3 regions of the Paenarthrobacter sp. TRD_SC_7 genome follow, and region 3 is predicted to be linked to each of the others. Evidence: predicted binding sites of a transcription regulator. Region 3 holds the regulator's gene; each other region holds the start of a gene.

Region 1 (10,427 bases), 1.7 Mb from region 3:
GTGTTGCCCGAGTCGATCGTCGAGCTCGGTGCGCAGGCTGTGCTGGCCAACGCCTACCACCTGTACCTGCAGCCAGGACCTGAAATCCTCGACGCCGCGGGCGGGCTGGGCTCGTTCATGAACTGGTCCGGGCCGACGTTCACCGACTCCGGCGGATTCCAGGTGATGAGCCTGGGCTCGGGGTTCAAGAAGGTCATCGACATGAAGAACGTGGACAGCTCCGGTCCGGATGACGCCGTGGCTCCGGGCAAAGAACGGCTGGCCCACATTGACGACGACGGTGTCTGGTTCAAGTCGCACCTCAACGGGGACAGGCACCGCTTCTCCCCCGAAATCTCCATGCAGGTCCAGCACCAGATCGGCGCGGACATCATGTTCGCCTTCGACGAGCTCACCACGCTGCAGAACTCGCGGGCGTACCAGGAGGAATCCCTTGAGCGCACCCGGCTGTGGGCTTTGCGGTGCCTGGAGGAGCACGCTTCGTTGACTTCTTCCCGCGTGGGCAAGCCGTATCAGGCGTTGTTCGGCGTGATCCAGGGCGCGCAGTACGAGGATCTTCGCCGCAAAGCCTGCCAGGACTTGGGCGCCATGCCCTTTGATGGGTACGGGATCGGTGGTGCCCTGGAGAAGGAAAATCTGGGCACAATTGTGCGCTGGTGCAACGAGGAACTTCCCGAAGACAAGCCGCGGCACCTGCTCGGCATCTCGGAACCGGACGACATCTTCACGGCCATCGAGAACGGCGCCGACACATTCGACTGCGTCTCCCCCACCCGCGTGGCCCGGAACTCGGCGTTCTACACCCCGTACGGCCGGTTCAACCTGTCCGGGGCTAAGTACAAAACCGATTTCGGGCCGCTGCAGGACGGCTGCGACTGCTACACCTGCGTGAACTATTCACGGGCCTACATCCACCACCTGTTCAAGGCCAAGGAAATGCTCTCTGCAACCCTGATCTCCATTCACAACGAACGCTTCGTGGTGAAGATGGTGGACGATGCGCGCCTGGCGATCGAATCCGGGGACTTCTTCGAGTTCAAGGCGGAGACGCTGGGGCGGTACTACTCGTAGGCGCTGAGATCGCCGGAAGCGTGCGTGAGCGTGCGTGAGCGTGCGGAAACTTCCGGCGAACCCGGCCGGAGCCTACGCTGCGGCTATTCCGTAGCTCGGCTCGCGCTTCTTGATCCAGCCGACCACCAGCACAGTGATCGGGACGAACAGGAACTCCACGGCGGTCTTGTAGACGAAGCCAACCAGGGCGTAGTTCAGGAACGAGCCGAAGTCCGTGATGCCGATGACCGACGCCGCGATGCTGCAGAAGATCAGGGTGTCCACGAATTCCCCCACCACGGACGAGCCCATCAGGCGCGCCCACAGGGACTTCTCGCCGGTGCGGGCCTTCATCTTCACGAGGATCCACGAGTTGATGGTCTGACCTGCCAGGAAGGCAAGGAGTGAACCAAGGACGATCAGCGGCACGGGCCCAAGGGCGCCCTCGATGGCTGCCTGCTTGGCGGTGCTGTAGTCGTCATTGAAACCGGGCAACACGATGATGATCCAGTAGCAGAGGGATGCAAAGACCGAGAGTGCGAACGAGGTGATGATGGCCTTGCGCGCCACTTTGAAGCCGTACACCTCGCTCATCACGTCGCCCAGGATGTAGGCGATGGGGAACAGGAAGAACCCGCCGTCAGTCAGGATTGGCCCGAGTGCGACGCCCTTGGAAGCGCCGATGTTGGACAGGATCAGCACCACGGCCATGATGGCCAGCATGATGCCGAAATACGGGGAGCCGATCGAAGCGAAGCGCGGAGCGGGCTTGCTCAAAGTACTGGAGCCTGAGGGCGAGGGCATGGGTCATCCATTTCGTAGTGGTTCGCGCAGGCTCCTTGGTGAGGGAACCCCGCTGTATTAGCACTGTGGTTGGTGGGGCATCCGGCCCGGCACCGGTTCCATTCTCCCACTTGCCCACGATCTCTCACATCCCAAGCCGTTTCCAGCGACGCCCTCTCTCTCATCTTTTCCCCTCTCCCGCCCTTTTGAACACGTTCAGAAACCATGGCATACTCATTCTTGAACACGTTCAAAACTTCCCCTGAGGAGCACGCATGGCCGCAAAGAGTGAGCAGACCCGCCAGCTGGTGGCCGACGTCGCACTGAAGATGTTCCGTGAGGTTGGCTTCGAGAAGACGACCATGCGCGCCATCGCCCAAGAGGCCGGCGTCTCCGTGGGAAATGCCTACTACTACTTCGCGTCCAAAGACGAGCTCGTCCAGGAGCTCTACGTCCAGGTGCAGGATGAGCACGCCGTGGTCGCGGCACAGGCCCTCGAAGGCGTCCACGATCTCGCAGGGCGCCTGAAAGCAGTGCTGCACACCGGCGTCGATGTCATGTCTCCGTACCACCAGTTCGGGTCCGACTTCATCGCCACGGCGATTCGGCCGACGTCGCCCGTCAACCCGTTCGGCGAGGCGTCCACCGCCGCCCGCGAGGCGTCGCTCGCGATCTTCCGTTCCGCCGTTGAAGGTTCCTCGCCGGCCGTCGCGAAGAAGCTGCGCGGGGATCTGCCCGAGCTGCTGTGGCTGGCGTACATGGGTGTCGCGCTGTTCTGGGTTTACGACCGGTCCGAGGGCCAACGCCGCACACGAAAGCTGATCGACGGTGCTGCTCCGCTGGTGGCACGCGGCCTGTCGCTGGCGAAAATCCCCGGCGTGAGCAAAGTGTTCGACGACGTCCTGGGACTCGTGCGCAGCGTCAAGGAAGATTCATGAGCCCGCGGACGGTGGTGATTGCCGGTGCTACCGGCTTCATTGGCAGCTACTTCCAGCGGCGGTTTGTTGCCGACGGCTGGCAGGTCCGGACAGTTGGGCGGGACCCTTCGGCTGACGCGCAATGGAACGACGACGGCGCCATCACCAAAGTGCTGGACGGTGCCGAACTGCTGGTGAACCTCGCCGGACGCTCCGTGAATTGCCGATACGACCAGCGGCACCGGCGGGAGATTCTGGACTCCCGGGTGTTGACGACGCGAACGTTGGGCGGCGCCATGGCGGCGTGTGCCGAACCGCCAAGAACATGGATCAACTCGAGCACCGGAACAATTTACCGGCACGCCGAGGACCATCCGCAGTCCGAGGACTCAGGCGAATTGGGCAGCGGGTTCTCCGTCGACGTAGCCCGTGCATGGGAGGAAGAGCTGGCGGCTGCCATCGTGCCCGATACTCGCAAGGTGCCGCTTCGCATCTCCATTGTGTTGGGGGCAGGCGGTGTCATGAGTCCTCTTCGGAACCTTGCCCGGCTCGGTTTGGGTGGGCACATGGGACCGGGAACTCAGAAGTTCAGCTGGATCCATGTGGAGGACTTGTACCGGACGGTGGCGTTCGTCCATGAGCAGCTTGGTCTTACCGGACCGGTGAACGCGGCGTCACCCTACCCCGTGGACAACCGCGAGCTGATGTCATTGGTTCGGCAAAGCATGGGTATCCCGTTTGGCATCCCGACGCCTACTTGGCTACTCGAGGCCGGCGCTGTCCTCATCCGGACACAGACCGAGCTCGTGCTGAAGAGCCGGTGGGTGGAGCCCCGGAAGTTGCTCGACTCGGGGTTCGCGTTTGAATACCCCTCGCTGGCCGGTGCGCTCAACCAGATCGCCGACGGCCAACCCAATCGCGCTCTCACATAATCGCCCTTTCAGCCGATCCCTCTGTCACATAACTCGGAGGTAGTCATGAGTCAGGACCCGTGGTCAGTCGGGGATGAGGACGCGCTGGCAGCAAGGAGCCCGTCCAGGGAGTGGCGATACGGGCCCTCTGACCAGGTAGTGCTGGGTTGGAAGGGTCTGGTTGTGGGGATTGTCGTCGCTGACGTAGTGTTCTTCGTCTCCTGGACTATCCCCTCGTGGAGCTCAAACCCAAGCCATGCCAGCTATGCCCTGACCATGATGGCGATGGTCATAGGGCTTATCCCTATCGGCGCAGTCGGAGTAGCAGTGGCATGGCCCTTGGAAAGGGCACTCCGACGCGTACGCAACCAGTGGGTACATGTCGCGGCGTTCTTCGCATCGGGGGCACTCATATGCATCCCGTTTGGGGGATTCTGGAGCCCAACAGCGTGGGCCTATCCCTTGTCGATCGCCTTCGCAGCAGGAATCGGCCGGCTCTCCGTGTGGAGACTGGTGCGAATCAACCACACGGGCGAGCCGATATAGCGGGGAACATCTCTCTCGTAGTCGGCATAGGACTGGCCGAACCTCTCCCGGAGCACGGCTTCTTCCCACAGCGCGCCTAAATGTTCCACCAACATTCCAGCAGGCAGAGTCACAAGAGCCCAGGCAGAACCTCTGGCCACAGCCACCCCAGCGTGAATCAGCCACCATCCCAGATACATCGGGTGGCGGCTCACGGCATAGGGTCCGCTGGTCACGAGGTCCTCGGGGTGGCCCAGCGCAAAGCTACCTGCCGTCTTACGTCGGCGCTCCGAGACTGCCCAAGCGGTGATCCCTGCCCCAACCAGAGCCAAGCCCGCACCGGCCGCTGCACGCCTGACACTCCTCCCAGGGTCGGAAACCGGATGCAGACGATCGAGGACGACATCCAGCACCAAACCAACAACCTGCCCTGGTGGCAGCGGAACACTGGCTGCTTCCCGCCTCAAGACGCGGGCTGTTCGTCGAACTGCACCCATGCCAAGAAGATAACTCCGGCCGTTCAGGAAAGCCACAGCGGAAGCTGCAGCCGAAAATCCAAGGCGGGCGGCCGCCGTCGAGCTCTAACCGACATCACCCAAAACCTAAGGAAGTGTTAGGAAATCCGCTCCCACGTTGGCTGTGCCGTGCATCACCCATAGTTTGGATCATGTCCTCTTCACCCCGGAGGGCCTTTCTTAGTCGACGAAGAGCCATGCGCAAGGACGCCATGAGCACCAGCTTCATGGACAGAACGAACTCATGCAAGACACGGCTGCCGTACGAGGCGCCGTCCAGGAAGGTTCATTGATGAGCACCCAACAAGCTGCACCTCTGAGCGAAGCCGCCCAGACACGTAAAGCCGTGAGCAACATCCTCAAGGGCTCCGCGGGCAACCTCGTGGAGTGGTTCGACCTCTACGTCTATACGGTTTTCGCGGCGTATTTCCAGTCGCACTTCTTCAACTCCTCGGACGACCTTCAGGCTGGCCTTGAGGCCATGGCTGTCTTCTCGACGTCGTTCCTCATGCGTCCCATCGGCAGCTGGTTCTTCGGCCGCTATGCCGACCGGAAGGGACGCAAGGCTGCGCTGACCCTCAGTGTGACGCTGATGTCGGCCGGTTCCTTCGCCATCGCGATCCTGCCCACGCAGGACGTGATCGGCCTCTGGGCACTGATCCTGCTGGTGTTCATCCGCGTTGTGCAGGGCTTCTCTGTCGGCGGCGAATACGGTACCAGCGCAACGTACATGTCCGAGGCAGCAACGGCCAAGCGCCGCGGCTTTTTCTCCAGCTTCCAGTACGTGACACTTATCGGCGGGCAGATGCTGGCCCTCCTGGTGCTCGTGATCCTGCAGAACACCATGAGTAAGGAAGACCTGACCGCATGGGGGTGGAGGATTCCGTTCGCCATCGGTGGCGTGGCCGCGTTGGTTGTTCTCTGGCTCCGGCGTTCAATGGAGGAAACCCTCTCCGCCGACCAGCTCCGCGCCGCCCACGTCAAGGTTGAGGGCGAAGCACAGCCTGGCACCATGAAACTGCTGTTCACCAAGCACTGGAAGCCGCTGCTCATTTGCATCGGCATCACCCTTGGCGGCACCGTGGCGTTCTACACGTACACCAACTTCATCCTGAAGTTCATGAACGATACGTCCGGAATCGCCAAGACCGACACTTCCGTCATCAACTTCTGGGCACTGTTCATCTTCATGCTGCTGCAGCCGGTTTATGGTCTGATCTCGGACAAGGTAGGCCGCAAGCCATTGCTCATCTGGTTCGGCGTGACCGGTGTGCTCTTCACGTGGCCGCTGCTCTCCACGCTTTCCGGCACCAAGGACCCGTTCACGGCGTTCCTGCTGATGCTCGGCGGCCTGCTCATGGTTGGCGGCTACACGTCCATCAACGCACTGGTGAAGGCTGAACTGTTCCCGGCATCCATCCGCGCGCTCGGCGTCGGGCTCGGTTACGCGATTGCCAACTCGCTGTTCGGCGGCACGGTTCCCCTGATCGGTGCTGCGCTGCAGAAGTCCGGCCAGGTGGACATGTTCTTCACCTACGTCACTGCCGCAATCTTCATCTCGCTGCTGGTGTACATCTTCGCGTTGAAGAACAAGAAGGCCACGCACCTGGACGCAGAGCAGGGCAACGCCTTCGCCGCGAAGGGTACGGCCAAGGGCACCGCAAAGGACGACGACGACAAGAAGGACCTCGTCAACGCCTAAGCTGGCCGGCTTGTGAGGCCCGCTCTGCGCCCTTTGGATACTCCGAGGGGCGCAGAGGGGGCCTCACAACGTTAAGCTCTAGTAGCGAACCAGCCCAGCAAGCCAAAGGACCAGATAGTGCACGTGCTCATCGTCGAGGATGACGACGCGATGGCGTCGGCCTTGAGCGCTGCTGTGGCCTCCGCCGGCCACAAGCACACCCGTGTATCCCGCGGCGAGGACGCGCTCCTTGCCCACCGGCAGCACGAGGTGATCCTGCTGGACCTCGGCCTCCCCGACGTGGATGGACTGGATGTCCTGAGGAAGCTCCGCCAGGTCACGCAAATCCCCATCCTGATCCTGACGGCCCGCGATGACGAGCGCAGCGTGGTTCTGGGCCTCCGCTCAGGGGCTGACGACTATCTGGTCAAACCCGTGAAGCTCGTGGAGTTGCTCGCCCGGATCGAGGCCGTCACACGTCGAACCAACAGGGCGGGCAACACCACTCCCCACAACGTCGTCCTTGGGGACTTGGACGTGGACCTCGACCGCCGCCTGGCTTCCATTGGCCAAAGACAACTCGCACTCACAGCAACCGAATTCGACCTCCTGAGCCTCCTCGTCAGGAACGCGGGCTCGGTAGTGACCCGCGAGCAGATCCTGGACGCGCTTTGGGGCGATGCTTTCCTGGCACATTCAAGGTCACTTGACGTACACCTCACAGGCCTCAGGTCAAAGCTTCAACTGCCCGGATTCATCATCAACGTCCGGGGCGTCGGCTACCGCGTAGAGCAGCCGTGAAAGTCCGCGTCCTGGGCATCCTGAGCCTGTTGGTGGTGATCATTGTGGTGACGGTGTCCAGCGTGATCCTGACATCGGCCAGCCGGGAACTCACCCAAGAACTGCAGATCAACCGCGTCGCAGCCCTCAACCGCTTCGCCCAGCTGGCCAGCGATGCTGCGGCAGACAACGACACCACCCAGCTCCAGCGCGAAATGGACCGGTATTCCGAGCTGTACGGTGAAGGAATCCTGATCCGGCTGCAGCAACAAACCATCAGTTCCGGCGACCTCAGCGCGGACCAGCCCGAGGTCCGGGACGCCCTCAACCGTGCAAGCCTCAACCTCAGCGACACAACGCTGAACCCCATCCGCGCCTTCGGTTCCGGCAACGAGATCATCTCCAGATCCTTTGGCACGGCCAGCCAGGTACTCGGCGAGGTGGTTGTTGAAGTGGACCTCGACGCGGCCCGGCAGAAGCTACGGGAGCGGTGGCTCGTCGTCGGACTTGCCGCGTTGGCACTTGGTGCGTTGCTCCTGCTGGCCGCGTGGCACATCACGGGCTGGGTCCTCCGCCCGGTCCACAGACTGAGCAAGGCCGTCCACGAGCTCGAAGCCACGGGCAAAACGAGCCAGCTTCCCGAGGCCGGCCCGCCCGAACTGCGCGAGTTAAGCCGTTCCTTCACCGCCATGGCCGATACGGTGACTGAGAGCATGGAGTCCCAGCGCCGGCTCATTGCGGATACTTCGCACCAGCTACGCAACCCTGTTGGCGCCCTGCGATTGCGGATCGATCTGCTGCAGCTGGCCTTGCATTCGGGACCCGGGAAAGAAGCGGCAGCTGGCGTAGTGGCGGAACTTGAGCGCGTGGAAGAAATGCTCGACGGCGTGCTGAAGCTGGCAACCGCTGAACACCGCGCCTCTGAAGGGTCCACCCGTCTGGAACTGGAATCCGAGCACAAACGCTTGGCCGTCATCGATCCATTCCCGGTCCTGCAGGGAGAAGTGGAAAGGGCGACGCCGGCCGCTCACCTTGCCGGATCAAAGCTGACGTTGGAGGGCCCAGCGTCCGAAAGCCAGATCGTTTGCGACCCCGATGAACTCGCGCACATGGTGGGTGAGCTCCTTGCCAATGCCATTAAGTACGCCCCCGAAGCCCACATAACCGTGACGACCAAACCCACCGAAGGAGGCACCGCCGTCGTCATTTCCGACGACGGACCCGGCCTCCCGGCAGAACAGCTCGCTGCGTCCACCACCAGGTTCTGGCGAGCACCGCAGCACAGCAAGATCCCAGGTAACGGCTTGGGCATGACAATCGTGGAGCGGCTGGCCCATGCGAACGGCGCGCGGCTGGTGCTGGAACCGCACGAGCCACACGGACTGACTGCCAGCATTGAGTTCGCGCGGCCCCAGGACGGTGCGCATGCCTGAGTTCCTTACGATCTCCCGACGAAATGCCCTCAAGGCAGCCGTTTCGCTCGGCCTGGGCGGCGGCCTGCTCGCATCAACAGCAGCCTGCTCACCGGAGGAACGGCCACATGAGCTCACTGTTGCCGGAGGCGAATCCGGTGGCTTCTACTTGGAGTTCGCCATCCTGCTTGCGGACTTGCTGCAGCGGGAGCGTGTCGCCGAACGGGCAGTCGCTCTGACCACTGGCGGGAGCCTTGAGAACATCCGGCGGGTCTTATCCGGCGAGGCGACGTTCGCCGTCGCGCTGGCCGACGCAGCAGCCCAAGCCGCGGCGACAAGCCAACCCGAAGGCCAATTGGTGGCGCTGGGCAAGGTGTACCAGAACTACGTCCACTGCATCGTGCGGGAGGACAGCGGGATCAGAACCTTCGCCGACCTCGCAGGGAAGACTGCGGGCGTGGGCGAAGTGGGCTCGGGGACCACGCTGACGGCCGGGCGGATCATCGCAGCTGCGGGACTTTCAGCAGAAAAGGCGGGGCCGGACCAGGCACTGAAGCAGGTGAACCTCGGGTTGAATCAAGCACTGGCATCCCTGAGGGACGGTTCGATTGACGTCATGATCCAGTCGGGAGGGGTTCCGACGGCTCCCATCGCTGCGGCGGCTCGGGACACCGGCGTCCGCCTCCTGGATCTTTCCGAACTCATTCCGGCGACTCGGTCTGACTCAGGGTTCTTTTACGACCGCGTCCTTGTCCCCGCGAACAGCTATGGGAACGCGCCTGCCGTATGGACCATCGGTGTGGCTAACCTGCTCCTGTGCCGCAGCGACCTCTCCCACCACGTTGTTCGGCAGACCGTGGAACTCCTTGTGGAACAGGCCCAGGACTTGGTACCCGCGTCCAGCACAGGCGTGCAATTCCTTAGCCCGGAAACACTGATCAACACCTCGAGCATCCCGTTGCACCCAGCTGCGACAATGGCCTACCGGGCACTGCACGGCTAAGCCCGAAATCGGTGCACGGCCGGGCAACTGGCAATATGGAACACATGACTTCAGCCGTTGCCCCTGCCATTGCCCTGACCATCGCCGGCTCCGAAGCGACCGGTGGCGCCGGCGCGCAGGCCGACCTCAAGACCTTCCAGGAACTCGGAGTGTTCGGCATCGCGAACCTCACGTGCATCGTTTCCTTCAACCCGGCAGACAACTGGAACCACCGCTTTGTCCCGGTGGACCAGCAGGTCATCGCGGACCAATTGGAAGCTACGACGGCGGCATATGGTGCCGCTTCCGGCGCACCTTCGGTGCTGGACACGGTGAAGATCGGAATGCTCGGAAGCCCGGCAACCATCAGCACCGTGGAGAAGGCGCTGTCAGAAGGTTCCTTCGCTCACGTGGTCCTTGATCCGGTCCTGATCTGCAAGGGACAGGAGCCCGGCCATGCTTTGGACACCGACCAGGCCCTGAAAGCGCAGATTCTGCCGCTGGCTACCTTCGTCACCCCCAACCACTTCGAAGCCGAGTCGCTGTCCGGCCTCACCATTACCGATGAAGAGTCACTCAAGGCTGCCGCCATCCGCATCCATGAGATCAGCGGCGCAGCAGTCCTCGCCAAGGGTGGGGTGCGACTGGAAGGCCCGGACGCCGTCGACGTTTACTACGACGGCGAGACGCTGGAAGTCCTGCGCGCCCCGAAGATTGGCGAAGTAGCCGTGTCCGGTGCGGGCTGCTCGCTTGCTGCCGCGGTGACTGCAGAGCTGGCCAAGGGTGCCAGGCCCCTGGAAGCGGCCCGTACGGCGAAGGCCTTCGTCACGGCCGGTATCAAGAACCGAGTGTCCTCGGGCGCTCCGTTTGA
Region 2 (10,427 bases), 1.1 Mb from region 3:
GGCTACGCGGACTGAATCTTCCAGCGTGGCGTCCAGGACTTCGTCGTAAACGTTGGTGTCCAGGATTTCCGGAACAAAGTTGGCGCCGATCCCCTGGATCTTGTGAGGACCGGGCGCTCCACCGTTGAGGATCGCGGAGTCCTTGGGCTCGACAGCCACGATCTGGACGCCCGGCTTGCGCTCCTTGAGAACCTGGCCCACACCTGTGATGGTGCCGCCGGTACCCACTCCTGCAACAAAGATATCTACTTCACCGTCGGTGTCTTCCCAGACTTCCTCGGCCGTGGTGGTGCGGTGGATCGCCGGGTTGGCCTCGTTGGCGAACTGCTGCGCCCAGATGGAGTTCTCCGTGTTGGCGACGATTTCCTGTGCCTTCTCGACGGCGCCGCGCATGCCTTCGGAGCCGGGCGTCAGGACGATTTCGGCACCGTAAGCGCGCAGCATGACCCGACGTTCGGTGGACATGGTCTCAGGCATGGTCAGGATGACCTTATAGCCGCGTGCTGCACCCACCAGGGCCAGCGCGATGCCGGTGTTGCCGGAGGTGCCTTCGACGATGGTTCCGCCAGGCTTCAAGGCGCCGGACTTCTCGGCGGCATCGATGATGGCCACACCAATGCGGTCCTTGACGCTGTTGGCCGGGTTGTAGAACTCGAGCTTGACTGCAACCGTGGCGTCGAGGCCTTCGGTGAGCCGGTTCAAACGGACCAGCGGGGTGCGGCCGACCAGCTGCGTGACGTCGTCGTAGATCCTTGCCATGAAAATTACGCCTATCTCTGAAGAGGGAATGCTGAGGTCAGCCTAACCAGCAGGATCGAAACCCCGCTAAGCAGTAAGCCATGCAGAGTAATATTTCCGGGCCTTTGCCAGCTTCGGGTTGATGATCACCTGGCAATACCCCTGGTACGGGAACTTTGCATAGTAGTTCTGGTGGACTTCCTCGGCCTCATGAAACTCGGGAAGGCGGCTGACCTCGGTCACAATCGGATCCGACCAGAGGGTCTGGGCGCGCTCGATTGCTTCCTCGAACAACACCTTTTCTTCCGTGGTTGTGTAGAACATCGATGAACGGTACTGGGTTCCGACGTCATAGCCCTGGCGGTTCAACGTGGTGGGGTCGTGGAGGGCGAAGAACATGTCCAGGATGACTTCCTCCGGAACAACAGTTTCATCGAATGTCACCGAGACAACTTCAGCATGACCGGTAGTTCCGGAGCACACCTGGTAGTAGTCAGGATTGCGGACGTGGCCGCCGGTGTAACCGGATACAACCGAGCTAACGCCGCGGGTTTTCTGGTAAACGGCATCAAGGCACCAGAAGCAGCCGCCGCCAAGTACGAAAGTTTTCATGTTCTCTTCAATGGATCGGATGGCCTGATGATTCCCGCTTCACCTTACGGGAGAATTACGGCACCAGGGAGGTGCTGCGGGTGCGGTAACTACCTGATCGGGCGCAGTAGGGAAGAATAAGAGCATGGAAGCAGTGAACACCGACATTTCTGATGCGGATTCCGTCGAAGAAGACGAAGCAGTTGACGCCAGCGGTGATCCTACGCTCGGTCAGGTGTTGCTGGCTGTCGAGGAACTCTGGCCGGAGTCCCTGGCTGAAGACTGGGATGAGGTGGGCCTTGTTGTCGGCCGACCCAATGTCCCCGTCACCAAAGTTCTTTTTGCCGTGGATCCCACGCTGGCCGTGATCGATGAGGCCGTGGAGTGGGGAGCAGAACTGCTCATCACCCACCATCCCCTGCTTCTCAAAGGGGTGAACTCTGTGGCAGCCACGTCTGCGAAGGGCCTTGCTGTCCACCGGTTGATAGAGGCCGGGACGGGCCTGCTGACCGTGCACACCAACGGTGATTCAGCCGTTGGTGGAGTTTCCGACGTCCTGGCTGACGCCTTCGGATTGGAAAACGTTACGCCGTTGACGGCTGCAAGCAACGGCTTGCCGGAGGAAGGCATTGGCAGGGTAGGAGACCTTCCTGACCTTGAGACGCTTGGTGATTTCGCAGCCCGCGTCTTTGAAATGCTGCCTGCGGTTGCCGGCGGCGTCCGGGTGGCAGGGGATAAAGACGGCCTGGTCCGGCGCGTTGCCGTCTGCGGTGGTGCGGGGGACAGTTTGTTCGACGCCGTTCGGGCGAGCCATGCGGATGTGTACGTCACGGCAGACATGCGTCATCATCCAGCGTCGGAGGCTCGCGAAGGTGCCACCAATGGCCGGCCCTACCTGATCGATGTTTCGCACTTTGCCAGTGAGTGGCTGTGGCTGCCTGCGGCGGCCGAAGCGCTGGGGAACGTGCTCGCGGACCAAGGCTACGACGTCGAGATCCGTGTTAGCGGCACCAACAGCGATCCCTGGGACTTCATACTCACTCCCGGCGGGGACTAGAGTCTAGAAAGATACGGGCAGCCCTGACAGATAGTGGCGTTCCGACCGGACCTGATCCCCAGGGCCGGTGGCGATTAGCGGAGGTAAGCGTGGCGAAAGCAGCACCGGCAGAACAATTGAAATTGCTTGAACTGCAGGGACTGGATGCCAAGCTCAGGTCGCTTGCCGGCCGCCGGAAGGTTTTGGAAACAGATCCACGCATCACCGACCTCACGGATGCGCTGAGCGTTGCCAACGGCGAGCTTGGCGCGGCAAAGGTGGCCGTGCATGATGCCGAGGCCGAACTTCGCCGGGCGGAAGCCGACGTGGAGCAAGTAGCCACCCGCATTGAACGCGACGAGACACGGCTCAACAGCGGCACAGGCCTGTCCAAGGACCTGGTGGCGTTGCAGAGCGACATTGCCTCACTCAACAAGCGCCGTTCGGACCTTGAAGACGTGGAGCTCGAAATCCTGGAGCGCCTGGATACGTTGCGGGAGCGTCAGGCTGCCCAGCAGACGATCGTGGACGACATCCAAGGCGCGTTCGGCAGCATCCGAGCTGAACTGGACGAGGCTATTGCTGAGATTGCTGCCGAAGAAACGGTGGTCCGCGGGCAACGTGCCGCCTTCGCGGAATCCCTGGACGCGGGAGTGCTTGCCATCTACGAGAAGACCATTACCAAGCGGGGAGTCGGTGCAGCCCGGCTGTTCCACGGTAAATCCGAAGGCTCCGGCATGATGCTCAGCCCCGGCGACCTTGCCGAAGTCAAAGCAGCCGCAGAGGACGACATTGTGTTTTGCCCGGACTCAGGTGTCATCCTGGTCCGTTCGGCGGAGTGGAATTGACGCAGCCCAAACCTCAGCTGGGCAGGAACAGTCAGTTGGACAGGATGATGTTGAGCGCGTGCGGCTTTCGGGCCGTTCCCTCAACGAGTTCTGTTCTCCAGATTTCCCGCGCGGCCTTCAGGAGCTGATCCGGGGTTGCCGGCGCCTTGCCACGCCGGGTGAGCAAGTGTCGCGCCAGTTCCCCGCGGGTGTGTTTGGCGAAGTGGCTGACAACCGTGCGCTTGCCGTTCGCCTCGTTGAAGACGTTGACATTAACTGTTTGCGTCGCCGGGGGAGCCCAGGCCGCGGCGTAGGTGCTGGAGCGGCAATCGACCAGGAGCTCACCTTCAGCACGTGAGGCGAGGGCGGCGTTAAGCTGCGGCTTCCAGTAGGAGGCGAGGCGTCCGACGTCGGGCAGTGCAGTTCCCATGTACAACCGGTAGGCGGGCACATGGTCGCCAAAGCCGATGGCGCCCCACAGTGCGGAAACCACCAGGATGGATTCGTTCGCCTTCCGGCGCTGCGTCGGGGTCATGCTGTTGTAGCCAAGGGCGTCATACAGAACCCCTGAATAGACTTGATGCGCGGGAGCGGCCGGTTCTGCATGCAGCCGCGTATTACGTTCGACGTCGCCCCGCAGCGAGGCGCCGACCCCCAATAGCGCGAGTGCATCCTCATGCGCGCTCACTGTGCCCAACGCTTCGAGTACCTTTGCCCGGTGAGGGTTCAGCTCAGGGAAGCTGAGCGATTCCCACGTGATGGAGGGACCGTTGGCAGCGGGGGTCTTGCCTTCGGAAGGCGGCAGCAGAATCAGCACCCGTCGATATTACCGGGGTCTTTGGCTGGTCCCAACGCCGGTAGACTGGACGACGGATGGGTCGACCAGGCGGTCGCGCGTCACGAAAGTGGCTCGAGGAACGTCCGGGCTCCGCAGAGCAGGGTGGTGGGTAACGCCCACTCGGGGTAACCCGCAGGCCAGTGCCACAGAGAACAGACCGCCTGCGCGTCGTGATGTTTGCATCGCGGCGCAGCAGGTAAGGGTGAAACGGTGGTGTAAGGGACCACCAGCTCCCTGGGTGACCGGGGAGGCTAGGTAAACCCCACCCGGAGCAAGGCCAGACAGGACACGCTTGAGGGCTGCTCGCCCGAGTGTCCGGGTAGGCTGCTGGAGGGCGTCGGCAACGGCGTTCGTAGATGGATGGCCGCCACTCCCTTTCCGGTAACGGCAGGGGATGACAGAACCCGGCGTATCGGTCGACCCATCCATTTATTACTCCCGGATTTCCGCCGTGTGAGTGATTTCACGCCGCGGGGCGGCCTTCACCCCTTCCTTCCGCCCTAGAATGGTTACTGAACGTAGATGTTCTGCCGCCGGGACTGCGTTCGCAGCCGGCGGATTTTCTTTGCTCTCGTTCAAGGCGCTGTGGGTGGACCGAAGCCCGCCGGCGCATGAGCCGCAGGACTACTCCGGGCGGCCGCTGCCATCTACATACGAGGACGTATGTGGTTGACCCAAGGAAGGTAGTTCTGTGAGCCAGACGTCAGATTCTTGTCTTGATAAGTGGATGGGCCGGGAGGCTCTCGCCGAGGCCATGATTCCGGTGATCGGCCGGTTGTACCGGGAAAACAACGTGGTCACGAGCATCCATGGCCGGAGCCTGATCAACAAGTCCACCATGAACATCCTGAAGGCCCACCGCTTTGCGCGCCGGATGAGCAACCACGAGCTGCTGCTCGAAGAGACTGCACCGCTGCTGAACGCCCTGTCCGAGCTGGAACTCGGCGCAGCAGCCATTGATATCGCACGTTTGACAGAGAAGTTCCGGGCCGAAGGCAACGGCGCCTCGCTGGATGAGTACCTGCGTGCCGAGCTCGCCGAAATCGTGGGAAAGCGTGGCGCAGACGACCGGACCAGCACCGACGTCGTGCTTTACGGCTTTGGCCGCATTGGCCGTCTCCTGGCCCGTATCCTCATTGAAAAGGCTGGTGGCGGACACGGCCTGCGGCTCCGTGCAATCGTGGTTCGCAAGGGCGCTGAGAATGACCTCGTGAAGCGTGCCAGCCTGCTGCGCCGCGACTCCGTGCACGGTTCCTTCGAGGGCACCATCCGTGTGGACGAGGAAGCCAACACCATCACCGCCAACGGCGTGCAGGTCCAGGTCATCTACTCGGACAACCCCGCGACAGTGGATTACACGGCCTACGGCATCAAGGACGCCCTGGTAGTGGACAACACCGGCCGCTGGCGCGACGCCGATGGCCTCTCCCAGCACCTGCAGAGCAAGGGCGTTGCCCGTGTCCTGCTGACGGCACCTGGCAAGGGCGACCTCAAGAACATCGTCCATGGCATCAACCACAAGGACATCTCCGATGATGACAAGATCGTCACGGCAGCATCCTGCACCACCAATGCCATCACGCCGGTGCTGAAAGCTATCAACGACAAGTTCGGAATCATCCACGGCCACGTGGAAACGGTCCACTCGTTCACCAACGACCAGAACCTGATCGACAACTTCCACAAGGGTGACCGCCGAGGCCGCTCCGCAGCTCTGAACATGGTCATTACGGAGACCGGCGCTGCCAAGGCCGTCGCCAAGGCGCTGCCCGAGTTGCAGGGCAAGCTCACGGGCAACGCCATCCGCGTACCCACCCCGGATGTCTCCATGGCCATCCTGAACCTCAACTTGGAGACTGGCACCACGCGTGACGAAGTCAACGACTTCCTGCGCGAAATGTCACTGCACTCCGATCTTCGCAAGCAGATCGACTACATCGATTCTCCTGATGTGGTTTCCACCGACTTCGTTGGCTCCCGCCGCGCAGGCATCGTGGATGGCCTAGCCACCATCTGCAACGACAAGAACCTCGTGCTGTACGTCTGGTACGACAACGAGTTCGGCTACTCCTGCCAGGTTGTCCGCGTGATGGAAGAAATGGCCGGCGTGAACCCGCCGTCGTTCCCCGCACGTGACGTCGTTGCTCCCATCGCAATTCTTGAAACGGCTGGCGCCTAGGCACTCGGAAGTATTCACAGGTTTCCCGGCTGAGTCACTGGTATCAGCCGGGAAACCTGACCAAAATGGGTTCATGGAAAACGAATCAACGTTGGAACATGAGACCGCGCTGGAACACGCTCTGGACGTCGCAAAGGCCAACCACAAGCGAGCCCAGAAACTGCTGGATCAAGCCATCGCAGGCAACGCTGCCGGTGACGTCACAGACCAGCGCGTCGACCAGCTGCGTGGCCTCCTCGCGCTGGCAACGGAGGACCTCCAGCGCGTAATGCGGGAGCAATGAACCACTGAGGCACTCAATGGCCGCAGCGTGACTTCTCCTCCACACTGTGGAAATCGGCTCTTACTGTCGGGGCCTTGTCCTACGCTCGTAGGACATTGCTTGCCCCACTGGACGGAGTCCCTTGAGTATCACTTGGTCTGCCTACAAACGCGCCCGGCGAAGGTCACGTCAAGCGTGGGCCATTCTTGGACTGGCCGCGGCGACCGTCGTGGCAGGGCTTTCGTGGTTTTTCACCACCGGACAATTCAGTGCCGCTGAACCATGGGCAGCTGGCCCCAGCGAAGCCCCCGTCTACAACCCTGACTGGATGAAGCCCCTGCGCGGCGCGGCGCCGATAGCCCCTGAAAAGGCCAGCGACGCCCTGGAGCGACTCCCTGTTAAAGGGCGGGCAGCGAAGTCGGACTACGACAGGGCCGCTTTCGGCCAAGCCTGGGCTGACGCTGACCGCAATGGGTGCGACACCAGAAACGACATTCTGCGGAGGGACCTCTCGGCGGTCCAATTCACGGAGGGTTCATCGTGCAAGGTCGCTGGCGGCAGCTTTCATGAACCCTATACAGGGGCGCAAGTGACTTTCCGAAGAGGCCAGGACACCAGCGGCGCCGTTCAAATCGATCACGTGGTGGCCCTCGCCGACGCTTGGCAGAAGGGCGCCCAGCAGCTCACTGTCCAGCAGCGGCAAACGTTCGCGAACGATCCTCTGAACCTGATCGCCGCTGACGGTCCCGCCAACGTCAAGAAAGGCGCAGGTGACGCAGCCACGTGGCTGCCGGCCAACAAGAATTTCCGCTGCCACTACGTCGCCCGGCAGGTTTCCGTGAAGGCGGCCTATCAGCTCTGGATTACGCAAGCCGAAAAGGACGCCATGAAGCGGGTCTTGTCGTCCTGCCCGGAACAGCAAACCATTTACAAAGCCAGGTGACCGTGCCCCAGCTGCCACGTGCCGCCGTCGTCGATCCGCTCCAAGACCACACGCTGGAGTGAGGTCTCCCGTGGCAGCTTATCCAAGTCCTGGAGTCCCCGCTGCCTGAACGTGAAATAGACGGCATCCGTAGGGGCATCAGTGCACCGATCCAGCGTGAAGCGCCGGGCAAACGACGCGATGTTGCTGTCCGGGAGGCGCTCCACAAGGTACGGATCCAACATCCAGGAATCGCAGGTGGCTCTGCGGGCAGGCTTGTCTGGAAAATATCGGGGGAAGAAAGAGCTGGCCTCGGCGAAGCTGGCCTCCACCAACGTAGGGGAGAGGCCTCCATCTTCGGGTATATGAACGCCAAGAGCCCAGTCTGAGCGACGATCATCGGCCGGAACCAGATGGAACTGCAGCCGGCCCAGCCTGAACAGATTGCCGGCCATGTGCAACGTCAGCCAGCTCCAGGTGTCCAGCCCAAAACGGCCGTGGACCCGACGGTTGATACGGAGCTGTAAACCCATGTCCGCCAAGGAAGCAGCCGACACCGCCGGGCTGATTCCGAGCTCAAGATGGTATTCGTGAACTGAGGGGGCGAATCGGAGCAGTGCTTCGATCCAGTGCGCTTCGCGAGTGCCGTCGGCTGGAATGCTGTCCGTTGGAAATGTCCTAAGCCTCTCCTGCATCGCGTTCAACGCCTGCAGAACAGGCTCATCCGGAGGTGTGTCCAGAAGGTGCGCACACTCAACGGCGTCTTCGCCGGTAATATCCAGGAGCTTGAAAAGCTCCGCGTGAAGGCTGGCGGCCATGGCTCAGTGCCCGAACGGATCGGGATCGACGCCAGGCATCCAGGTCAGGCCGGGCACGCCCCAACCGTTCTTCTTGGCCTGCTTCAGCGCCTTCTTTGAGTACCGGTCTACAAGGCGATTGACGTACAGCTTGCCGTCCAAGTGGTCGAACTCGTGTTGCAGGATCCTGGCGAACCAGCCTGTGGCTTCGAAGTCCACGGGCTTGCCGTCGCCATCAAAGCCCTGAACCCGCGTCCATTCAGCTCGCTGTAACGGGTAGTACTCGCCAGGGAAGGACAAGCAGCCTTCAACGTGCTCGTCGGGATCCGGAAGTGCGCCGGAGACCTTGGAAAGTGTCAGGACCGGGTTAACCACCACACCCTGCTCCGGAACGTCGTCGTCGTTCGCATACTTGTAGACGAAGAGGCGCTTGCCCACGCCGATCTGGGGTGCGGCGAGCCCGACCCCGTTGGCGGCGTCATTGGTCTCGAACATGTCCGCGATCAAGGCGCGGAGTTCGTCGTCGAAAACTTCGACTTCGCTTGCCCGGCGGTGCAAGACAGGTTCGCCCCAAATAGTGACTGGCAGGACGGTCATCTCAGTTTTTCCTTCGTCTAGCGCTGTAGTCCGAAAGCGGCCTTGGTCCGCTTCAAGGTTAAAAGCAAAGGCCGCACCGGATAACCGGTGCGGCCTTTGTGGAAACCGGCTCTGGAGCCAATCTCGGTGGGGTGAGCTACGGGGGTTGAACCCGCGACCTCCTGGACCACAACCAGGCGCTCTGCCAACTGAGCTAAGCCCACCATGTGCCTTTTTGGGTTGAACCGTTTGACCGGCTTTCCTTCAAGGCAACGACAAATAGCTTACCTGCTGTTTTGGGGTGCAATGTCCACTTTTGCGGTTTTTGGCGAAAAAACCTCGAAAAATGGTGCAGATCACACCCTTTCGCTGGATCCTAAGGCCTCTGCGGTAGCAATGATGTCCTTGGAAATGCGCTGTGCCGTGGCGGTATCCGGTCCTGGCGCTGGAACGAAGACGGCCTGGCGGTAGTAGCGGAGTTCGTCAATAGAGTCCTTGATGTCGCCCAAGGCGCGGTGGCCTCCGTGCTTGGCGGGGGACTGGAAGTACGCACGCGGGAACCAGCGGCGTGAGAGCTCTTTGATGGTGCTGACGTCGATCACGCGGTAGTGGAGGTGCTCGACGATGTTGGGCATGTCCCTGGCCAGGAACATGCGGTCTGTGCCCACAGAGTTTCCGCCCAGGGGAGCCTTGCGGGGATCCGGTACCCACTTCTCGATGTATTCAAGGACCAGGGCTTCCGCCTCGGCCATGGTCTTCCCATGGGGGAGCTCGTCCAGGAGTTTGGAGCGGGTGTGCATGTCCCGCACGAAGTCGTTCATTTGTTCCAGCGCGGCATCATCCGGCTTGATGACGACGTCTACACCGTCGCCCAGAATGTTGAGCTCGGAATCCGTCACCAACGCTGCGACCTCGATCAAGGCGTCGTTCGTGAGGTCCAAGCCGGTCATTTCGCAGTCGATCCAGACGATGCGTTCATTAGTAATAGGCACGCGCCCAGCCTATCCCTCAGTGGCTTCCAAGTGCTCCGATGGTACGATTTTTGAGCGCGGCAGTGTCGTTTCTTCCTGTTGCCGACGGCCCCCCCAGACGCATAATTTTGACCCGAACACAGCGGGTGAACGATTGGATGACGACCACATGACGGTGCCAGTACCCGCCGCCCAGTTGGCAGGGACAGCAACGCCGTCAGCCGACGCTGTTGCCAGCGAGGTAGATAACGCACGTTCGCCATTGATCGCCGGCTTCATCGGTTCGATGTTTATGATGTTCGGCTCTCTCGGCGTTGGTTGGCTTGCTCCGGTCTCCGAACTCCGGCGCCTTCCACTCTTCATCTGGATGCGCACCGAAGGGGTTGGGGTGGGTCTGTCCATAGTTTTGCTGGCCATCGGTGGCATGTTGCTCGTCCGTGCCTGGCTTCGGCTGGGCCAACGTGTCCGGCTGTGGGGACTGGAAGCCCGAAAAGCGACCCTGCAGGCTGTAGTGGCCTGGGGCCTGCCCATGATGTTCACGGTTCCCCTCTTCAGCAGGGACGTTTACGCCTACATTGGGCAGGGCCGGTTGATGGTCGAAGGCATCAATCCTTACGAAAACGGGATTTCGGCCCTGCCCAACTACTTCCAGCTGGGCGCGGACAAGATGTGGACCGAAGCGCCAGTTCC
Region 3 (10,427 bases):
GATTGCCGATACCCGGCAGTTCCTCCGCAGCTTCCCCGGCGGCCAGCTTCTCCAACGCCGCCAAGGCATGGGAACCGAGGCTTTGGAAACCGATCTGGACACTGCGGCCAGCTTCCGCCGCCGCTTCCTGGAGACGGAGGAAATCGCCCATTGAGGCAACCGGGGGCTTCTCCAGATACAGATCCGCCTCCGAGGCAAGCACGGATAGGGCCAGCGGGGCATGGGTCTGAATGGGGGTCGCCACGATGATGACATCCGGACGGTGCTGGCCGGCGAGCAGCTCATCCAGGTTCGCGTGCACTGCCGTGGCTTCCGGCAAATCTCCGGGTGCCGGTGGATTCGGGTCGGCCACGGCTACGAGGTCCACCAGGCCTTGGCTGCTGAGTCGTTCAAGGTTGCGGAGGTGGTGTGTGCCGAAGCCGTGGACCCCAACCAGGGCGATCCTTGCAGGCGCAGTGCCGGGTGCAGGCGCAGCGTTGAAGGGTGCTGGGCTACTGGCGGACTCGGTAGAAGCGGTGTCCATGGCTCTCCTCGGCTGGCGCGGCAACGATGGCGCGTGACGCCGTCGTCTGGGTCTTCACAAAAGTGTTCCGGCGGGTTTAGGCTACACCTCAGCAAACGCTTTCCCGCGGTCGATTTTGTTCAGTTTAGCTCGGTCGGCGTGAAAATGTAACGATTCAAGATGAGTCAACTTTCGATTCGCCGTGCGTAGGATGTCCTCGGGTTGACCTTGGCGCTCGCGGCTCAGCCTGAATCAGCCCAGTCAGACCCACCTGAACCGGAATGGACCATGCCCCTCTTTGACCTTCCCCTTGATCAGCTCCGTGACTACACCTCCAGCGCAGCGGCACCAGCCGACTTTGACGAGTTCTGGGACCGCACCATCGCCGAAGCGCGTGTGCTTCCGCTTGATGCTGTGTTTGAGCCCGTGGATAACTACCTCAGCGTGATCAACACCTTCGATGTCACCTACTCCGGCTTCGGAGGAGACCGCATCAAGGGCTGGCTGCACCTACCGTCACAGCTCGAGCCGGGGGAGCAGCTTCCCGTGGTGGTGGAGTACATCGGCTACTCCGGCGGCAGGGGTCTGGTAAACCAGAACACCCGTTGGGCGCAAGCCGGCTATGCGCACTTCATCATGGACACGCGCGGGCAGGGCTACGGCGGCGTTTCCGGTGACACTCCGGATCCGCACCCGTCGGCCGGTGGAATCAATTACGCCGGCCTCATGACCCGAGGCGCTGATCACCAGGACAACTACTACTTCCGTCGCGTCTACGTGGACGCCTTCCGCGCGGTAGAAGCGGCACAGAGCCATCCCGCCGTCGACCCTTCCAAAGTGGTTCTAACCGGCGTGAGCCAGGGCGGCGGCATCACGGTTGCTGCTGCCGGGCTGACGGCCGGAAGGCTCGACGGCGTTATCGCCGCGCTGCCCGACGTTCCTTTTTTGCAGGACTTCCCACGCGCGATCGACATCACCCCGCGTGGTCCGTACCCCGAGATCGCCCAATTCCTGGGCCGGCACCGCGAAAAGTATGAGCCCGTGCTGGCCGTCCTAAATTACTTCGACGGCGTCCACCTGGGCCGTGCTGCCACGGTCCCGGCGCTGTTCTCCGCTGCGCAGATGGACGATATCTGCCCTCCGTCAACGGTATTCGCGAGCTTCAACAGTTACGGCACCGGCTCACGAGAACAAGGCGGTGCGCCTGAAAAGGACATTGAGGTCTACCGTTTCAACAACCACGAAGGCGGGCAGGAGCACCACTGGATCAAGCAGTTGCAGTTCCTGCGCAAACTGCTGTCATCTTGATGGGCGCGATTTGCCTGCTGTGAAGAACCGCGGTTATGGTGTGGCTATGACTAAGCGTTGGTATGCGTATTTTTCGTTGGCTCTGGAGGGGCCCGCGTCTAACTGACACGCATCCAACTTTCCTTCAGAGCCAACAGGGCAGAGATTATTCTCTGCCCTTCGCCATATCCGGCGGGTTCTGAAAAGGGGCCCGCTCCGCATCCCGGAACAGGACCCAGAAATGACCAGCATCGCCGCAGAACCCACCGAATCGCTCGACTCCGCTGAATCCGGAGCCGCCGCTCAGCCGGCCACCTCCAACCTGCGGGTTGCCCGATTCGAGCCGCTTCCGGCTCCGCAGGACCTCATCGCCAAGTTGCCGCTGGACGCCCGCTCAGCTGCCGTCGTCGACCGTGGCCGTGACCAGGTCCGCGCCATCATGGACGGAGTGGACGATCGCCTCCTGGTGATCGTTGGCCCGTGCTCCATCCACGATCCCAAGGCCGGCCTTGAATACGCCCGCCGGTTGGTCAGCCAGGCGGAGAAGCACAAGGAAGACCTCCTGATCGTGATGCGGACCTACTTCGAGAAGCCGCGCACCACCGTTGGCTGGAAAGGTCTCATCAACGATCCCCACCTGGACGGCAGCCACGACATCGCTGCAGGACTGCGCGCAGCCCGCGGGTTCCTGAAGCAGGTCACCGCGTTGGGCCTGCCCACCGCCACGGAGTTCCTTGAGCCGATCAGCCCGCAGTACATGGCGGACCTCGTTTCCTGGGGCGCGATCGGCGCCCGCACCACCGAAAGCCAGATCCACCGGCAGCTCGCCTCCGGCCTGTCCATGCCCATCGGCTTCAAGAACGGCACCGACGGCGACCTCCAGGTGGCCATCGACGCGTGTGGCGCATCGGCCGCGGAGCAAGCCTTCCTGGGAATCGACGACGACGGCCGCGCGGCTCTCGTAGCAACGTCCGGCAACCCCGACACGCACGTGATCCTGCGCGGCGGACGCAAGGGACCCAACTACTCCCAGGAGGACGTTGCGGCGGCTTCCTCGAAGCTCGCTGCCAAGGGACTGAACCCCCGCCTGATAGTGGACGCCAGCCATGCCAACAGCGGCAAGAGCCATCACCGTCAGGCTGAGGTTGCCTTGGAAATCGGTGCCCAGCTCGAAGCGGGGGAGACTTCGCCGATCGCCGGCATCATGCTGGAGAGCTTCCTGGCGGGAGGGGCGCAGAACCTGGATGTGGCCAAGCAGCTTGCGGGGGAACAGGAGCTCCTTTACGGCCAGAGCGTCACAGATGCTTGCATGGAGTGGGATGTCACGGCCTCGGTGTTGGAACAGCTGGCAGCGTCGGCCCGGAAGCGTCGTGCGGTGGTTGCGGCGTAAACCGGAAGCCGGGCGGGAGGTTGTCCCCAAGTTACTGGAAGCTCTTTCACATTGGCCCCATCAGCCTCTAGAGTATCTAGCACATGGTTGTTTGATGGCTCAGCATCGGCACACCGTTCTACTGGGGGTGTCCTACTGTCTGAGAGCAAAGGAATAAGGGAAATGTCCGCGGAGACTAACTTCTCGAATGCGCGTTTCATGACGGTGGCCGAAGTGGCCGACGTCCTGCGTGTTTCCAAAATGACCGTGTATCGCCTGGTCCACTCAGGGGAAATGCCCGCCGTAAGGTTCGGCCGTTCCTTCCGGGTTCCTGAAGAGGCTGTTGCCCAGTACCTCAAAGGTGCTGTGGTAGACGGGCAATCCGAGACCGCCTGAGGCTTGCCGGAGTCCGTCCCGCGGACCGTGGTCATGGGGTGCCCCTTTGAAGCGGTACTCTGTTAAGGAACGTTTTACGTCAATGTAAGAATCTGTCAGTTGTACTGTCTGCTTCCGCGGATCTGTTCCAACAGACAGGAACTTCTAGTTTGTAAGGAACTTTCGTGGGTTCAGTTATTAAGAAGCGCCGCAAGCGTATGGCCAAGAAGAAGCACCGCAAGCTGCTTCGCAAAACTCGCCACCAGCGCCGCAATAAGAAGTAGAGATACTTCATCAAGCGTGAATGCCCGTCGCCTCTCGAGGTGGCGGGCATTTTTGCATCCCAACGCTCTCTCACGTCCCTCGGGGTTGAGCCCAACGCTCGTTCACGTCCCTCGGGTTTGAGCCCAAGGCTCTCTCAGGTCCCTCGTGAAAAGCCTGACCTGACCGCGGGATCCCGCCATGCTGATCGCAGGGCGCTCTTGATCTTCTGCGTGGCTGACGAAAAGTTGTCCGCCAGATCATCCTTTCCGAATTTGAGGACTGTCCAGCCTGCTGCTTCGAATGCCTTGTCGCGTCGCCGATCGCTAAATATCTGTTCCTGCTCAAGGTGATGACCGCCGTCGTACTGTAGCGCTACTCGCCGATCACGGAAGCCCAAGTCCGCGGACGGTGAGAACGGATCGTTCGGCCGGAGTTGCACCTGCAGCTCCGGTTCGGGAATGCCGGCGTCCAGCATCGCCAAGCGGAGCAGCGACTCGGGCACGGAATCGGCGCCAACACGCATGAGGTCGAGTGCTTCTCTAGCCCGAACAACGCCTTGCAGATTCTTGTGTCTGCCCACCAAATTGCGAAGGAACTCAAGCGTGGTGAACGGTGCGTCGCGTTCTTCGAAGGCCGGCCGGGGTCTGCGGATGAGCTCGTCACCCATGCAGACGAGGTCGCGTACAGGCAGGCGTCGTGCGAGATCCAACCAGGTCCGCGACCGTGTGCTCATCCAGATGCCTTGGACATACTCGATCTCGTCGTCGGAGGCTACTACCGTGTGTCCGATCACGCCTTTGCGCCGCACTGACGGGAGATGCCTCGGCTTGCTGAGGTGCAATTCGTTGGAATCCGACAACCAAGGTGGAAGGCATGCACCATGGAGCCTCGCAGCTGTTACATGGGAAATCCAGGCACCCGGACTTACAGCTGACAGCGATCTTGCAGCCGCCGACAGCTCGAAATCCCAATCGGAAGGCCGATAAACACCTCGGCTAACCCCCTCGATCTTGACACGATTCCATAGGTGCGACCGTTTAAGGCCCGAAGCCTCGGCCTCCTCGAGAGTGAACGGTGCAGCGGTCAGGCGGGGAGGAAGGGGAGCGGCATTCTGCATACCGGCATTCTCACCCAGAAACGCTTGGGTCATCGGAAGTTATCCACAGGCTCGTTGAGGCCCCCGAGGGATGTGAGAGAGCGATGGCCGGAAGCCCGAGGGATGTGAGAGAGCGATGGCCGGAAGCCCGAGGGATGTGAGAGAGCGATGGCCGGAAGCCCGAGGGATGTGAGAGAGCGATGGCCGGAAGCCCGAGGGATGTGAGAGTGCCCCTATGTTTTTCGTCAAGGGGTTGTGGGTGTCGGGGGTTTGTAGAGGGTGCCGTCGCGGAGCATTGCGTAGAGGGTGTCGCAGCGTCGTCGTGCGAGGGCGATGAGTGCTTGGTTGTGGCGTTTGCCTTCGGCTCGTTTGCGGTCGTAGTAGGCCCGTGAGAGTGGGTCTTTGAGGGCTGCGAAGGCTGAGAGGAACAGGGTTCGTTTGAGGACTTTGTTGCCTTTTCTGGAGGAGTGGTCCCCGCGGATGGAGGATCCGGATCGCCAGGTCACGGGGGCCAGTCCTGCGTAGGAGGCCAAGTGCCCGGCGGTGGGGAAGTCTTTCCCGGCGACTTCGGTGAGGATTCGTGCGGCGGTCCTGATGCCCACGGCCGGCAGGGACATCAGGACCGGGTGAAGAGGGTGGGCCTCCACGAGAGCTTCGACCTGGGTCAGGACCATGGTGCGGCTTTCATGGAGACCGGCCAGCATGGTGGCGAGTTGGGGCAGCACGATGGTCGCGGCGTTCGTGCCGACAACAATGACTGTTTGCTGGCCCAGGGCCTCGATGATCTCATCGGCCAGGCGTTCGCCCATCCGTGGCGCGAGTTTAGTGAGCCGGTTCCCAATCTTGCGCCGGCCGGCGTGGCGGAGCGCTTCGGGGGTGGGCCAAGTCCGCAGCAGATCATGGACTGCGGGGTGGTCCATGTAAGGTCCCAGCACCCTTTCCAGGGCGGGGTGGATCTGGGTGAGCAGCCCACGGATCCGGTTCGAGGTCGCCGTTGCCTGTTTGGCCAAGTCATCATCGAACCCGCAAAGCATGCTCAGTTCAGCGAGCTGCTCATCGGCTAACCGGACCGAGCGCAGTGTATGGGGCATCGTCCTGGCGGCCTCGGCAATGATGAACGCGTCCCGGGCATCGGTCTTCGCCTCTCCAGGATGCAGGTCCGCGATCCGGCGCATCGCCAGCCCAGGCAGGTACCCGACCAACACACCCGCGTCCTGGGCCACAGCCACCGGCAACGCCCCGATCGTCGCGGGCTGGTCAACGACCAACAGGACCCGCCCGTTCTGCGCTAACCCGGCGAGGATGTCCCGGATACCGGCTTCATCGTTCGGTAAACGCTTGTCCAGCAGCTTCTTCCCGGCCCGGTCCAAGGCAACAGCGTGATGGACGCCCTTGCCCACATCCAAGCCAACGAAAATCTCTGCAGCGTCATGGTCCTTGATCACCTTCGGCACCTCCAACTCAGCGGACTCATTTCCAGCTGGCCTGCCACGGTGTCAGGACCCGGCACCCACGTTACGCACGACGATCACACTGTCCTGCCCCTATCAGCGGTCTCCCGGCACCTACCAACCCCGGTGACAACACTCTCAAGATCATCGATCAACAGAGGGACTCAACCATGCCAGGATCAGCAGACCAGCACACCCATATCCTGCACCAGGAAACAGGCTACGAAAAAGGTAACGAGGGTTAGATCCGGGGGCCGCGGAACTTTGAGAATCCGCGCCACAAACCATACACAGCTCCACCGACGGTCGCGGCTTTGAGACCCAGCGTTGCCGCACGGCGTCCCGAGCGGAAATCGTAAACAGGCCAGTTGTTCTCACGGGCGTGCCGCCGAAGCTTCGCATCCGGGTTGATGACCACGGGATGCCCCACCATGGCGAGCAACGGGATGTCGTTGGCGGAGTCGCTGTAGGCCCAGCAGTGGTCCAGATCCAGTCCCTCGCGATCGGCCACGAGTTGGACCGCGATTGCCTTTGCAGGCCCATGGAGGATGTCGCCCACGAGCTTCCCCGTGTACACGCCTTCGTCCACCTCTCCCACAGTGCCCAAGGCACCGGTCAGCCCGAGCCGGGTGGAAATGACAGTGGCGACCTCAATGGGTGTGGCCGTTACAAGCCACACCTTCCGGCCGACCCGAAGGTGCTGTTCCGCCAGCGCCTTGGTTCCCGGCCAGATCCGCGACTCGATCATCTCGTCATAGACCTCTTCGCCCAAGGCCTTGATGTCATCTACGGTGATGCCTGCAGCAAGGGTCAGCGCGGAGTCGCGTACAGAGTGGACGTCTTCCATGTTTTCGCCGCGCATGACGAACTTAAACTGCTTCCAGGCGAATCCGGCGGCTTGGGAAAGTGTGAACGCTTTGCGTTCATACATTTTCCGCGCCACGTGGAAGAGGCTTGCACCCTTCATCAACGTATTGTCGACGTCGAAGAAGGCGGCTTCGCCAGCGTGCTTCCGCACGATGTCTTTCTGCACACTGTGCTTCTGCACCAAGGCATCTGCGACCACGGCGGCGTTCTTCTCCTCGGGCATGCCTTGAGTCTAGTCAATCGAAGGGGCCCGCGTTGAGGGCGCACGGGCGGTGTCGCGGCACTGCGTGGGATGTGAGAGAGGGTTGGGGCGGTTACCTTTGAGACATGGCTATTCCCGACGTCGTTCTCCTCACCAAAGCTGACTGCCACCTCTGCACAGAGGCGCGTGCCGCCGTCGAGCGTGTCACGAAAAGCCTTGGCGTGCAGTGGACTGAACAGAAGATCGACGGCGACCCCCGACTGCAGGAGCGCTTCGCAGAGGAGATTCCCGTGGTGCTGGTGGATGGCATTCAACGGGATTTTTGGAAGATCGACGAGGAACGGCTCACGCGCACCCTGAAGAAAGTCCTGGAGGGCTGAGGGGTTACCCGCTGGTAATGGCTTTTGTTGAGTCCGGCCGGGGGTCATAGAGTGGAACAACAAAGCGACGCAATGGAGAATACCGTGACTGCGCTGGAACCGTCCCCGGAAGCAACAACCGGGGACAACGAACCTGCCACCAAGCAGATCCCGCCCGCGGCTGTGGCCCGGATGACTCTCTATTTGCGCGCGCTCAACTCTCTCTTGGCCGAAGGTGTTGAACGCGTTTCCTCGGAAGCCCTGGCGGAGGCCTCGGGAGTCAGCTCATCCACGCTCCGAAAGGACCTTTCCTATGTGGGCTCCTACGGGACCCGCGGCGTGGGCTATGAAGTCCAGTACTTGAGCCGTCACATCGCGGCAGCCCTTGGCCTGACCCACGACTGGAAGGTCGCGATTGTCGGTGCCGGTAACCTCGGCAAAGCCCTCGCACGGTATGGCGGCTTCGAGTCCCGGGGTTTCGACGTGGTTGCCATCTTCGACGCTGACCCCATGGTGATCGGCAACGAGGTGGGCTGGTTGCGGGTCAGTGACTCCGCCGAGCTGGAGCGTGTCCTGGAGCGCACCCACACTAACATGGTGGTGCTGGCGCTACCTGCAACGGTTGCCCAGGCTGTGTGCGACCGCGTGATCGCAGCGGGGATCCGGAGCATCCTGAGTTTCGCCCCAGTGCTGCTGCAGGTCCCGCCGCACGTGAACCTCCGCAAGGTGGACATGGCCACCGAGCTCCAGATTCTGGCCTACCATGCACAAAGGGCGCAGACACCGGGCCAGGCTGTTTAGCCTTCGCCGGGTCCGCGCCCGCGTTTTAGTGCTTGGAAGCGTGCGTGTTTAGCGGCCGTAAGGGTTCTGGTACGGGTTTCCGAAAGGCTGCGCCTTACGGAAGTACGGAGCCGACGCCGGCAGGTACAGCATGACGATCGCTGCAACTCCGAGCAGGATCACGATGAGCTGCATGATGCCGTAGGTGGCACCGAACTGAAACAAGCCGGTGAGGCCGAGGACAGAGATGGCAGCGAAGACCGTGCCCAGGATCCTTGCCCAGTTCTTGCCCTTCCGGACGGGGAAAGCAACCAAGGCGTAGAGGCCCAACGACACGATTGCACCGACAACGGCGCCGACTGCGATGGCGCCCCGCATGCCTTCAATTGATTCCGCAGGGAACTCGGTACCCTGCTGTGCGGCCTGCTGGTTCATTACATTGATGAAGGCATCGGCTCCTGTTGTGGCCAAGAGCAGCGAGCTGATGGCGGAGAGCACTCCGGCTGCAACAATCATCCAAAACGCGTAATTAACCATCGGCGGAATGGTGGTGGGGCCGGGCTGCTGGCTCGGCCAGTTGGTGTCCTGACCGTACTGCGGAGCACCGGGAACCTGACCATACGGAGAGGCCTGCTGGCCATACTGCGGAGCAGCAGGGGACTGCTGCCCGTACTGGGGCGCTGCGGGCTGTCCGTATTGGGGAGCAGCAGGGGACTGCTGTCCGTACTGAGGCGTGGCAGGCTGACCGTACTGGGGTGCCGGGGGCTGCGGTGCAGAAGGCTGGGGAGCTGAGGGCTGGGAGCCCTGCTGCTCGGGCTGGTTGGCGTCGCCCGGGTTTGACGGCGGGTACGGCGGGTTGCTCATGGCATTCCTTTGCTTGTTCGACTGCTGGTGCGGCCGCCGGGATCAGCAAAATGACCCTGCCCCCAGCGTGGTTCTGCTACCACCGTACCTCCCGGGTCCGACGCTGCAGATGATCACACGCAGGTATTTCAGGCTCACAGGAAAAATCATCATGTCGGCTTACGCCTTCATGATGAAGGCCGCGAGGATCCAGGAGGATCCGCCCGCGGCCTTCATCGTGCGTTCCCGCCGTTAACGCACGACGACGGCAGTTCACTCAGCGCTATGCGTGGCCCTTCACGGCTTTGAACCAGAGCTGCGAATTCGGCATCCACATCAGCACGACGGCGACTGCGCTCACCAGGAAGCCGAACCAGTTGCCGCCCAGGCCCATTCCCGAACCACCACCACTTGCCGCTCCGAAGATTGCCAGCAGCAGGGAAACGCCGGCCAAGATGGTCAAAGCCAGGCGAGCCCACTCTTTGCCTTCCTTCATCTTCATGGCAAGGATCACTTGCGCGGCGGCGACGGCCAAAGTGAGCAAAAGAAGGATCAGTGCGATGGCAGCGAAGCCCGGAGCAAACGCGAAGGCGGCGATCACGGCAAAGAACGCAATGAGGCCAAACAGCAAGCCCAGAAGTCCGGAGATCACCCAGATGAAGTAGGAAACCTTCAGCTCCGTTGGCAGGCCTTGGGTTTTGAACATTCCCGAGAAGCCGCCCTGTGGCATGACGTCGTTGAAACTACGCGGTCCGTCAGTGGGCATCTCGAAGTGGAAACCAGGCTGCCCGGAGGCGGGCTGGCCGGGTCCTGGCTGAGGCGGTCCGGGCTGTGAGTATTGGCCCGGTTGCGACGGCGGCTGGTAACCCGGGGGCGGTTGGTAGCCCTGCGGAGGCTGGTGACCCGCAGGAGGAACATTGCCGGGCTGCGGAGGCTGGGAGCCGGGCTGCTGAGGCTGTGGTGTTTCGTCTGGGGTACTCATGGCATCACTTTAGACCGCGGGTTGAAGGATGCATAGGAAAAACGGCGCTA

What was found. The regulator Rex, encoded in region 3, represses fermentation and respiration genes when NADH is low (regulators of the CRP and FNR family bind a similar motif). The targets are predictions, from matches to a motif close to CTTGTGAANNNNTTCACAAG.
Region 1: AC0J5Z_RS20255 (queuosine precursor transporter) is a predicted target of Rex. The motif match lies at 2,037-2,056, and genes of this name have one in related genera.
Region 2: AC0J5Z_RS12030 (glyceraldehyde-3-phosphate dehydrogenase) is a predicted target of Rex. The motif match lies at 4,481-4,500, and genes of this name have one in related genera.

Annotation. Positions count from the first base shown of each region.
Region 1 covers NZ_CM149587.1:4,272,917-4,283,343, forward strand. Annotated here, with positions in the region: gene tgt (tRNA guanosine(34) transglycosylase Tgt) at 1-1,071, shown strand, start outside; gene AC0J5Z_RS20255 (queuosine precursor transporter) at 1,144-1,854, opposite strand; gene AC0J5Z_RS20260 (TetR/AcrR family transcriptional regulator) at 2,109-2,771, shown strand; gene AC0J5Z_RS20265 (TIGR01777 family oxidoreductase) at 2,768-3,682, shown strand; gene AC0J5Z_RS20270 (hypothetical protein) at 3,728-4,207, shown strand; gene AC0J5Z_RS20275 (methyltransferase family protein) at 4,117-4,683, opposite strand; gene AC0J5Z_RS20280 (MFS transporter) at 4,994-6,403, shown strand; gene AC0J5Z_RS20285 (response regulator transcription factor) at 6,521-7,183, shown strand; gene AC0J5Z_RS20290 (sensor histidine kinase) at 7,180-8,595, shown strand; gene AC0J5Z_RS20295 (TAXI family TRAP transporter solute-binding subunit) at 8,588-9,577, shown strand; gene AC0J5Z_RS20300 (hydroxymethylpyrimidine/phosphomethylpyrimidine kinase) at 9,622-10,427, shown strand, end outside.
Region 2 covers NZ_CM149587.1:2,453,905-2,464,331, forward strand. Annotated here, with positions in the region: gene cysK (cysteine synthase A) at 1-759, opposite strand, end outside; gene msrA (peptide-methionine (S)-S-oxide reductase MsrA) at 826-1,350, opposite strand; gene AC0J5Z_RS12010 (Nif3-like dinuclear metal center hexameric protein) at 1,475-2,386, shown strand; gene AC0J5Z_RS12015 (zinc ribbon domain-containing protein) at 2,476-3,213, shown strand; gene AC0J5Z_RS12020 (YaaA family protein) at 3,245-4,009, opposite strand; RNA gene rnpB (RNase P RNA component class A) at 4,067-4,458, shown strand; gene AC0J5Z_RS12030 (glyceraldehyde-3-phosphate dehydrogenase) at 4,722-6,209, shown strand; gene AC0J5Z_RS12035 (hypothetical protein) at 6,283-6,492, shown strand; gene AC0J5Z_RS12040 (HNH endonuclease family protein) at 6,614-7,414, shown strand; gene AC0J5Z_RS12045 (acyltransferase domain-containing protein) at 7,399-8,211, opposite strand; gene def (peptide deformylase) at 8,215-8,787, opposite strand; tRNA gene AC0J5Z_RS12055 (tRNA-His) at 8,915-8,990, opposite strand; gene orn (oligoribonuclease) at 9,123-9,758, opposite strand; gene mptB (polyprenol phosphomannose-dependent alpha 1,6 mannosyltransferase MptB) at 9,907-10,427, shown strand, end outside.
Region 3 covers NZ_CM149587.1:1,353,297-1,363,723, forward strand. Annotated here, with positions in the region: gene AC0J5Z_RS06710 (DUF6807 family protein) at 1-523, opposite strand, end outside; gene AC0J5Z_RS06715 (acetylxylan esterase) at 791-1,810, shown strand; gene AC0J5Z_RS06720 (3-deoxy-7-phosphoheptulonate synthase) at 2,031-3,179, shown strand; gene AC0J5Z_RS06725 (helix-turn-helix domain-containing protein) at 3,342-3,554, shown strand; gene AC0J5Z_RS06730 (30S ribosomal protein bS22) at 3,719-3,817, shown strand; gene AC0J5Z_RS06735 (DUF559 domain-containing protein) at 3,952-4,914, opposite strand; partial or broken gene AC0J5Z_RS06740 (IS110 family RNA-guided transposase) at 5,139-6,367, opposite strand; gene AC0J5Z_RS06745 (HAD family hydrolase) at 6,586-7,434, opposite strand; gene AC0J5Z_RS06750 (glutaredoxin family protein) at 7,539-7,793, shown strand; gene AC0J5Z_RS06755 (redox-sensing transcriptional repressor Rex) at 7,866-8,573, shown strand; gene AC0J5Z_RS06760 (hypothetical protein) at 8,622-9,416, opposite strand; gene AC0J5Z_RS06765 (hypothetical protein) at 9,679-10,377, opposite strand.